3 regions of the Kitasatospora azatica KCTC 9699 genome follow, and region 3 is predicted to be linked to each of the others. Evidence: predicted binding sites of a transcription regulator. Region 3 holds the regulator's gene; each other region holds the start of a gene.
The links. Region 3 encodes HrcA, which represses chaperone genes, less so after heat shock. Its sites were predicted from a motif close to TTNGCACTCNGNNNNNCNGAGTGCNAA; they were not measured.

Region 1 (3,267 bases), 2.0 Mb from region 3:
GCACGGTCGCGCTGCTGGAGTTCTCGGCGTTCAAGCAGTCCAACGTGACCGCCTACGACAAGTACTTCGGCCTCACCCCCAGCACCCCGACCGTGGTCAGCGCGGGCGGCGGCACCACCGACCTGTCCGGCGAGGACGAGGTGGAGCTGGACATCGAGGTGGTGCAGGCGCTGGCGCCGGGTGCGGCGATCAAGGTCTACGAGGCGCCGAACAGCGACGCCGGGGAGACCGCGATCTACGCGAAGCTGGTCAGCGACAACGTCCCGGTGATCTCGATCAGCTGGGGCATCTACGAGGCCGGTGAGACCGCGAGCAACCGGACCGCGGTCGACACCGACCTCAAGGAGGCGGCCGCCCAGGGGCAGTCCGTCTTCGCCGCCTCGGGCGACAGCGGCTCGGACGATGCCGGCAACGGCGGCAAGTCCGTCGACTTCCCGGCCGCCGACCCGTACGTCACCGGCACCGGTGGCACCTCGCTGACCCTGTCCTCGGGGGCCTACAGCAAGGAGGCCGCCTGGTCGGGCAGTGGCGGCGGAGTTTCCTCGACCTTCGCCACCCCGGCCTACCAGAAGCCGGTGAACAGCGGCACCAAGCGCTCGGTGCCGGACGTCTCGGCGGTCGCCGACCCGGCCAGCGGCTGGGCGATCTACACCCAGGGCGCCTGGTACGAGTTCGGCGGCACCAGCGCGGCGGCCCCGAACTGGGCGGCGTTCGCGGCCGTCTACAACAGCGAGGCCAAGGCCAAGGGCAAGCCCGGCTTCGGCTACGCCAACAGTCGGATCTACTCGCTGGCATCCTCCAGCTCCTACTCCACCGCCTTCCACGACGTGAAGTCCGGCAGCAACGGCGCGTACAGCGCCGGGACCGGCTACGACAAGGTCACCGGCTGGGGTTCCTACAACGGTGCGAACTTCCTGAAGGCCTCCCTCGGCTGAGTTCGAACACTGAACGCTGAGGCTGAGCTGTGGGCTCTGAGTTCTGAGCTCTGGGCCGGGGGTCGGGCGTCTTCGCCCGGCCCCCGGCCGCCGTCCTACCCTGGACACATGACGGACCAGCCCACACCCGACCCCGAGCAGGCGCCCGTCCCGGCCGCCAAGCTCGTCTTCACCGATCCCTTCGCCCAGCAGACCAGCGACGACACGGATGCCGCCTGGGGTGAGTCTTCCTCCCGCCGCACCCTGGACTGGTACCTGGACCAGCGCCCCCCGCACCACGGCGACTGAACTACGGGTGACGCGAGCCCGGTCACGGGTGAATCGAACGGCAGTCGGCTGAGGTAGCGGCGTTCAGCGGCTGACGGACTGTCAGTGCGGCGAGCGGCAGTGGCCCGCCGGCCAGCGCGGCGGTGGCGGCGGCGACCAAGCCCGTCACCACCGCGCCGGGTCGGTGGCGCACCGCCTGCCGCAGCCGATGCCGGCCACCCCCGCCCCGCCGGATCGGGCGGAACTCGGGGACGGATCGGCCGGGCGGCAGCGCGGCCGGAACGGGCGGCGCGGGCTGGTGGACGGGGTGCCTGGGGCTGAGCGATTCGGTCATGGCCCAAGAGTCCTGCCGAACGCCCCAGCACGGCCGAACTCGTCCAGAGCCTGTGGACAACCCCGGGGCTGTGGAAAACCCGCAGGCGAAAAGGCACACAAGCCCAAAAGAGCAGGCAAGCGCGAGAGAGCACACAAGCACGAAGGCCCCCTGGGAATTCCCAGGGGGCCTTCGGCAGTGCCCGGATCAGCCGGCCGAAGCCGCCGACGAGGACGAGGAGGAAGGAGAGGATGACGCCGAGGAGGTCGAGGACGAGGAAGAGTCCCCGGAGGAGGACGACGCACCCGAAGAAGCCGAGCCGGACGAGGACGACGAGGACCCCACCGAGCTGCTCGAGGAGGAGCGGCTGTCCGTCCGGTAGAAGCCGGACCCCTTGAAGACCACACCCACCGCGGAGAAGACCTTGCGCAGGCGGCCCTGGCAGTTCGGGCAGACGGTCAGAGCCTCGTCGGTGAACTTCTGCACCACCTCAAGGCCGCTGCCGCACTCGGTGCACTGGTACTGGTACGTGGGCACTTGTCTTCCTCCTGGCACTCTCGGCTAGTGAGTGCTAACGACGGTCCATGATGCGGCATTCCGCTGGATCAGTCCAGCTTGGCCAGTAACGAGGCGGCCGAAGGGGCCTACAACGGCGAGTCACTCCGCGGCGGCCGCAGCCACCAGCACCGGAGCCGCGCTGCCATTCACCGGCGCAGCGTTCCTGCTCACCGGCGCAGAGTTCCCACTGATCACCGGCGCAGCGTTCCCGCTGACCGCAGCGTTCCCACCGGCCGGAGCAACGCTCCCGCTCCTGGCAACGGTACGGCCCGGCGCGCCGGAAGCCACCAGCAGCCGTCGCAACGTGACCAGCGCCACCAGTCCGAGCCCGGCCCCGGCGACCGGCACCAGGAACCCGGTGCGCGGCCCGCCGGCGTCGATCAGCTGCCCGGCGACGGTCGAGCCGATCGCCAGGCCGAGCCCGATCGCCCCGGTCAGCCAGGTGAACGCCTCGGTCTTGGCGCCGTCCGCGACCAGTGTCTCGACCAGCGTGTAGCCGGTGATCAGGGTCGGCGCGATGGCCAGGCCGCAGACCAGTCCGGCCACGGCCAGCGCGGTCAGGTTGGGCATCGCCCAGAGCGTCGAGCAGCCGAGCACCAGCAGCGCGTAGCTGGCCAGCATCCGCTGCCGGGCCGAGCGCCGCCAGGCGACCATCCCGTACAGCGCCCCGGCCAGCATCGAGCCGCCGGCGAAGATGCCGTAGACGATGCCGTTGACCTCGGGCTGCCCCTGGGCCTTGGCGAAGGCGGTGACCGAGACCTGCATGGCCCCGAAGACGGTGCCGACGCCCAGGAAGGAGCCGGCCAGCAGTCGCACGCCGGGGGAGGCCAGGGCGGAGACCCGGCGGGCGCCGGGCACGTGCGGGTGGCGGGCCGGTGCGGTGCGGCGCTGGGTGGCGAAGACCAGGCCGCCCAGCAGGGTCAGCGAGGCCTCGGTGACCAGTCCGGCCGCCGGCGCCAGGCCGGTGGCGATGGCGGTGGCCAGCACCGGGCCGATCACGAAGGTGAACTCGTCGGTCACCGACTCGAAGGCGAACGCGGTGTTGAGGTGCGCGGGCCGGGCCGACAGCTTGCCGACCCAGCGGGCCCGGACCATGGCGCCGATCTGCGGCACGCTGGCCCCGGCGGCCGCGGCGGCCAGGAAGAGCGTCCAGACCGGCGCGTGGCCCAGCGCGAGCGCGATCAGCGTGCCGAC
Region 2 (3,267 bases), 580 kb from region 3:
CCACGCTGAGCGTGAGGCCGTTCAGCACGTACACCCGGGTGCCGTCCGGGCTGATCGCCAGGTAGGGCGTCCACTGGGTGCTGCCCAGGGCGATCTTCGCGGTGACCGTGCCGCTCCGGGTGTCGACCACCTTCAGCCGGGTCTGGCCGTCCGTGTCGCTCACCGCGACATAGGACTTGGTGCCGTCCGGGCTGACCACCGGCGCGGCCCACTTCCAGCCCACCGCGACGGTGGCCTCAGTGCCGGACACCGGAGCCGCGGCGGCCTCGGCGACCCCGCTCGCCAGGCCCAGCAGGGCGCCGGCGGTGACCGCCGCGGTGGTCCACCGGACCGCCTTCGCAAGAGACTTCATCTGTCTGTTCCCTCCCCATGGGTACCACCGCTCGGCGCGGTGCCTGGGCAGGCTAGTACACGAAGTTGACGCTCCGAGGGCTAATCGGTGATCGGCTGACCCAACATCATCAGCGGTCCGTTGTCGGTCCGGCTGAGGATCACCGTCACGGTGTTCGGCCCGGACGGCTTCAGCAGTCGGCGCAGCTCCTCGGGGGTGATGGCCATGCCGCGCTTCTTGATCACCACGGTGCCGGCGCCGCGTTCCCGCACCAGTGCCTTGAGCTTCTTGACGTTGTACGGCAGTACCTCGTCGATCTCGTAGGCGTGCGCGAACGGAGTGGACACCAGCCGGTCCGAGGTCAGGTAGGCGATCTTCGGGTCGATCAGGGTGCCACCGACCTGCTCGGCGACCTCGGCCACCAGGTGGGCGCGGATCACCGCGCCGTCCGGCTCGTAGAGGTAGCGCCGGACCGGGCCGGCCGGCGGGTCGGGCAGCCGGCCGCCGGTGAGGGTGTGCCCGCCGGGGAGCAGGGTGGCGCGGTGCGGTTGCTCGGCGGGTGCGCGGGTGCCGAACCAGAGCACCGCCTCCTTCACCTCGCCGTGGTCGCAGACCCACTCCGCCTCGGCGTCCGCCGGGACCGCCTCGTGCGGGATGCCGGGAGCCACCTTGAGTGCGCCGAACGGGCGACTGCGGCCGGCCTCGATCGCCCAGGAGAGCGGCGGCGAGTACGCGGCGGGGTCGAACACCCGGCCCCGGTCGGTGCGGCGCGCGGGGTCGGTGAATACCGCGTCGAAGCCGTCGACCTCGGTCTGCGTCACGTCCGCGCAGCGCACCTCGATCAGCTCGGCCAGACCCAGCGCGGCGGCGTTGGCCCGGGCCACCGCGCAGGTCAGCGGGTCCCGGTCGACGGCGAGCACCGAGATCCCGGCTCGGGCCAGCGCGATCGCGTCACCGCCGATCCCGCCGCACAGGTCGGCCAGCCGGCCCACACCAAGCTGAGCGAACCGCCGGGCCCGCCACTCGGCCACGCTGCGCCGGGTGGACTGCTCGACCCCGTTGGGCGTGAAGTACATGGACTGCGCGTCCGCGCCGAACTTGGCCTGGGCCCGCTGCCGCAGCCGCTCCTGTCCGATCGCCGCCGAGACCAGTTCCGCCGGGTGCTCCCGCCGCAGCCTGGTCGCCACCGCCAGCTCGTCCCCGGGCGCGAACCCGCGCAGCTCGGCCAGCAGCGCCTGGCCCTCCTCGGTCAGCAGTTCCTGAAAGGTCTCGGTCTCCACCCGATCATTGTCCCGGTCCCCGGCCTGCCCCGGATCGCGAAGTGGACGGGCGCGCCGTTGGCACTCTGGTTGACTGAGTGCTAACCGCGGCCTATGGTCGTTCCTGGCACTCACCCCTGGGGGAGTGCTAACGCGACGGAACCGGTCTGACCCCCGCGACGGCAGGCCAGTCACGTCGCCCACCTACCTGTTAGACAACCCCGTAATCTCCGAAGGGGAGCTCGGACGTGACCACCAGCAGCAAGGTTGCCATCAAGCCGCTTGAGGACCGCATCGTGGTCCAGCCGCTCGACGCCGAGACCACCACGGCCTCCGGCCTGGTTATCCCGGACACCGCCAAGGAGAAGCCCCAGGAGGGCGTCGTCCTGGCCGTCGGCCCGGGCCGCTTCGAGGATGGCCAGCGCCTGCCGCTCGACGTCGCCGTCGGCGACATCGTCCTGTACTCCAAGTACGGCGGCACCGAGGTCAAGTACCAGGGCGAGGAGTACCTGGTCCTCTCGGCGCGCGACGTTCTCGCCATCATCGAGAAGTAAGCGTCTCGGCGGACTGACGGTCCGCCAACCCTGCCCGCCCCGGATCCGTGTCAGCAGTGACAGGGGCCCGGGGCGCGGTTGTTGGCTCACGCAATACCGATATCCCAAGGAAACGGAATCATGGCGAAGATCCTGCAGTTCGACGAGGACGCCCGCCGCTCGCTGGAGCGCGGTGTCAACAAGCTGGCCGACACCGTCAAGGTGACCATTGGTCCCAAGGGCCGCAACGTCGTCATCGACAAGAAGTTCGGCGCCCCGACCATCACCAACGACGGTGTCACCATCGCCCGCGAGGTCGAGCTGGACGACCCGTACGAGAACCTCGGCGCCCAGCTGGTCAAGGAGGTGGCCACCAAGACCAACGACGTCGCGGGTGACGGCACCACCACCGCCACCGTGCTGGCCCAGGCCCTGGTCAACGAGGGTCTGCGCAACGTCGCCGCCGGCGCCGCCCCGGCCGCCCTGAAGAAGGGCATCGACAAGGCCGTCGCCGCCGTCACCGAGCACCTGCTGGCCGTGGCCCGCGAGATCGAGGGCAAGGACGACGTCGCCGCCGTCGCCTCCCTCTCCGCGCAGGACCCGCAGGTCGGCGAGCTGATCGCCGAGGCGATCGACAAGGTCGGCAAGGACGGTGTGATCACCGTCGAGGAGTCCAACACCTTCGGCGTGGAGCTGGACTTCACCGAGGGCATGCAGTTCGACAAGGGCTACCTGTCGCCGTACTTCGTCACCGACCAGGAGCGCCAGGAGGCGGTCCTGGAGGACCCGTACATCCTGATCAACCAGGGCAAGATCTCCTCGATCCAGGAGCTGCTCCCGCTGCTGGAGAAGATCCTGCAGGCCGGCGCCTCCAAGCCGCTGCTGATCATCGCCGAGGACGTGGACGGCGAGGCGCTCTCCACCCTCGTGGTGAACAAGATCCGCGGCACCTTCAACGCGGTGGCCGTCAAGGCCCCCGGCTTCGGTGACCGCCGCAAGGCGATCCTCGGCGACTTGGCCACCCTGACCGGTGCCACCGTCATCTCCGAGGAGGTCGGCCTCAAGCTCGACCAGGCCGGCCTGGACGTGCTGGGCAGCGCCCGCCGCATCACCATCACCAAGGACGACACCACGGTCGTCGACG
Region 3 (3,267 bases):
CCAGCACGCCCTCCAGCTCCTCCGGCTCCAGCCGGCGCAGCAGCCCGGTGGTTACGCAGACCACCGCGTTCTGCTCGTTGCGGCCGGTGGCGAAGGCGTTGGGCATGTCGTTGTCGGCCACCGCGACCCGGGGCTTGGGCATGTCGGCCAGCGCGCAGAGCCGGTCAATGGTGCCGTGCAGCTGCGGGTACTGCTCGGGGGTGACCGGGTGGGCCCCCATCGCCCGTTCGGTGATCTTGTCGCTGAACCAGAACTGCGCGACGAACAGGCCGCCGGAGAGCAGCACGATCAGTGGCCAGGCGCCCTTGAGCAGCACGATCAACACACCCGTGAAGCCGACGTAGAGCAGCCCGATCAGGAACATCGTGGTGACCATCCGTCCGGTCAGACCACGGTCGGGAGCAAAGCGGGTGTGAGGGCCGGACGCCGACATATCTGCTCCTTCGTTACGCCGGGCTGTTTGTGTCAGTCCGGGTCGATATCGATGCTGCCACTTCGACCGTCGGCGGGCACCACCCCGACGGGGCGCGACACGTGATCCGTGCGGCATCCCGGGACAGGGCGTTCCTGCTGTCGGACCCGGGCCGTACACTGGCAGATACGGTTTTGGCACTCCTCAGTGCAGAGTGCCAGCCCAAGAACGGACAGTACCGGCAGCGCAGGACCTGGTACCTGAGACAACGCGCGAAGAGGGAGGTGCGTGCCATGTTCGACGAACCCGCGTCCGAGCCGCGTTCGACCGGTCGTGAGCCGGCAGCCGGCGAGCCGGCACACCCGGCGACCTCGCGCGCCGCCCGCCCGCCGGCCACCCGGCCGGCCCGGGCCGCCGCGCCCCGCGCCGCCGCCGGCCACGCGCTGGACGAGCGCAAGCTCTCCGTGCTGCGCGCGATCGTGCAGGACTACGTGGGCACCGAGGAGCCGGTCGGCTCCAAGGCCCTGGTGGAGCGGCACAACCTCGGCGTCTCGCCGGCCACCGTGCGCAACGACATGGCCACCCTCGAAGAGGACGGCTACATCCAGCAGCCGCACACCAGCGCCGGCCGGATCCCCACCGACAAGGGATACCGGCTTTTCGTCGACCGGCTGGCCGAGGTCAAGCCGATGAGCGCCCCCGAGCGCCGGGCGATCCGGCACTTCCTGGACGGCGCGGTCGACCTGGACGACGTGGTGGCCCGCACCGTGCGCCTGCTCGCCCAGCTGACCCGCCAGGTCGCGGTGGTCCAGTACCCCTCGCTGACCAGGTCGACGGTGCGTCACGTCGAGCTGGTGATGCTGGCCCCGACCAAGGTCATGCTGGTGCTGATCACCAACACCGGCCGGGTCGAGCAGCGCCTGGTCGACTGCCCCAGCCCGATCCGCGAGACCACCCTGGCCGACCTGCGGGCCCGGCTGAACGCGCTGGCCGGCGGGCGCCGGTTCCCCGACGTCCCGGCCCTGGTCGAGGACCTGCCGGCCTCGTTCGAACCGGCCGACCGCCCGATCGTCACCACCGTGCTCAGTACTCTGTTCGAGTCCCTGGTGGAGCAGAACGAGGAGCGGATCATGCTGGCCGGCACGGCCAACCTGACCCGCTTCGGCCACGACTTCCCGCTCAGCATCCAGCCGGTGCTGGAGGCGCTGGAGGAGCACGTGGTGCTGCTGCGGCTGCTCGGCGAGACCACCGACGGCGGAATGACCGTGCGGATCGGGCGCGAGAACGAGTACGAGGGCCTGAATTCCACCTCCGTGGTCTCGGTCGGCTACGGTTCGGGCGATGAGAGCGTGGCCAAACTCGGCGTGATCGGGCCGACCCGGATGGACTACCCCGGCACCATGGGGGCAGTACGGGCGGTGGCACGGTACGTGGGGCAGATCCTGGCCGAGTCGTAACACCACCGGCCTGCGGCAGTCCGCAGGCCGGGCACAGTCACAGCACTTCTAGAGGCGGAACAAGCGGAGCATTTGGTGGCCACGGACTACTACGCGGTACTCGGCGTCCGACGGGACGCGGGGCAGGACGAGATCAAGAAGGCGTTCCGACGCCTCGCCCGTGAACTGCACCCGGACGTCAACCCGGACCCGAAGACGCAGGAGCGGTTCAAGGAGATCAACGCCGCCTACGAGGTGCTCTCCGACCCGGCCAAGCGCCAGGTCTACGACCTCGGTGGCGACCCGCTCTCGCCGAACGGCGGTGGCGGCGCGGGCGGCTTCGGCGCGGGCGCGGCCGGCTTCGGCTTCTCCGACATCATGGACGCCTTCTTCGGCGCCGCCTCCGGCCAGCGTGGTCCGCGTTCGCGCACCCGCCGCGGCCAGGACGCGATGATCCGCCTGGAGATCACCCTGGAGGAGGCCGCCTTCGGCACCACCAAGGAACTCCAGGTCGACACCGCCGTCACCTGCACCACCTGCAACGGCGAGGGCGCGGCCCCCGGCACCACCGCGCAGACCTGTGACATGTGTCGCGGCAAGGGCGAGGTCTCCCAGGTCACCCGGTCCTTCCTGGGCCAGGTCATGACCTCCCGCCCGTGCCCGCAGTGCCAGGGCTTCGGCACCGTGGTCCCCACCCCCTGCCCCGAGTGTGCCGGCGACGGCCGGGTGCGGGCCCGCCGCACCCTCACGGTCAAGATCCCCGCCGGTGTCGACAACGGCACCCGGATCCAGCTGGCCGGCGAGGGCGAGGTCGGCCCGGGCGGCGGCCCGGCCGGCGACCTCTACGTGGAGATCGCCGAGACCGCGCACCCGACCTTCCAGCGCCGCGGCGACGACCTGCACTGCACCGTCACCATCCCGATGACGGCCGCCTCGCTCGGCACCCAGGTCCCGCTGCAGACCCTGGACGGCCTGGAGGAGGTCGACATCCGGCCCGGCACCCAGTCCGGCCAGTCGATCCCGCTGCACGGACGCGGTGTCACGCACCTGCGCGGCGGCGGCCGGGGCGACCTGATAGTGCATGTCGAGGTGCAGACGCCCACCAAGCTCGACCCCGAGCAGGAGGACCTGCTGCGCCGGCTGGCCGTGCTGCGCGGCGAGGAGCGGCCCTCGGGCCAGTTCGCGCCCGGGCAGCAGGGGCTGTTCTCCCGGTTGAAGGACGCCTTCAACGGCCGCTGACGCCTGCTCACCCACCTCCAGGAACCCAGGACGCTCCGCATGACCGCACCTGTCTTCGTCGTCGGAACCGACCGGCTGACCGCTGCCGCGCCCGGCGCGGTGGTCCGCCTCGACGGGCCCGAGGGCCGGCACGCGGCCGCGGTGAAGCGGCTGGAGGTGGGCGAGGCGGTCACCCTGACC

Region 1: the regulator HrcA is predicted to act here: its motif matches at 2,064-2,090, upstream of BR98_RS38175 (FmdB family zinc ribbon protein).
Region 2: the regulator HrcA is predicted to act here: its motif matches at 1,669-1,695, upstream of groES (co-chaperone GroES).

Annotation. Positions count from the first base shown of each region.
Region 1 covers NZ_JQMO01000003.1:2,199,800-2,203,066, forward strand. The annotation lists gene BR98_RS20430 (S53 family peptidase) at 1-935, shown strand, start outside; gene BR98_RS20435 (hypothetical protein) at 1,044-1,223, shown strand; gene BR98_RS20440 (hypothetical protein) at 1,246-1,536, opposite strand; gene BR98_RS38175 (FmdB family zinc ribbon protein) at 1,723-2,052, opposite strand; gene BR98_RS20450 (MFS transporter) at 2,173-3,267, opposite strand, start outside.
Region 2 covers NZ_JQMO01000003.1:3,568,757-3,572,023, forward strand. The annotation lists gene BR98_RS26560 (YncE family protein) at 1-352, opposite strand, end outside; gene BR98_RS26565 (class I SAM-dependent methyltransferase) at 433-1,611, opposite strand; gene groES (co-chaperone GroES) at 1,839-2,144, shown strand; gene groL (chaperonin GroEL) at 2,265-3,267, shown strand, end outside.
Region 3 covers NZ_JQMO01000003.1:4,152,414-4,155,680, forward strand. The annotation lists gene htpX (zinc metalloprotease HtpX) at 1-433, opposite strand, end outside; gene hrcA (heat-inducible transcriptional repressor HrcA) at 706-1,869, shown strand; gene dnaJ (molecular chaperone DnaJ) at 1,945-3,087, shown strand; gene BR98_RS29120 (16S rRNA (uracil(1498)-N(3))-methyltransferase) at 3,127-3,267, shown strand, end outside.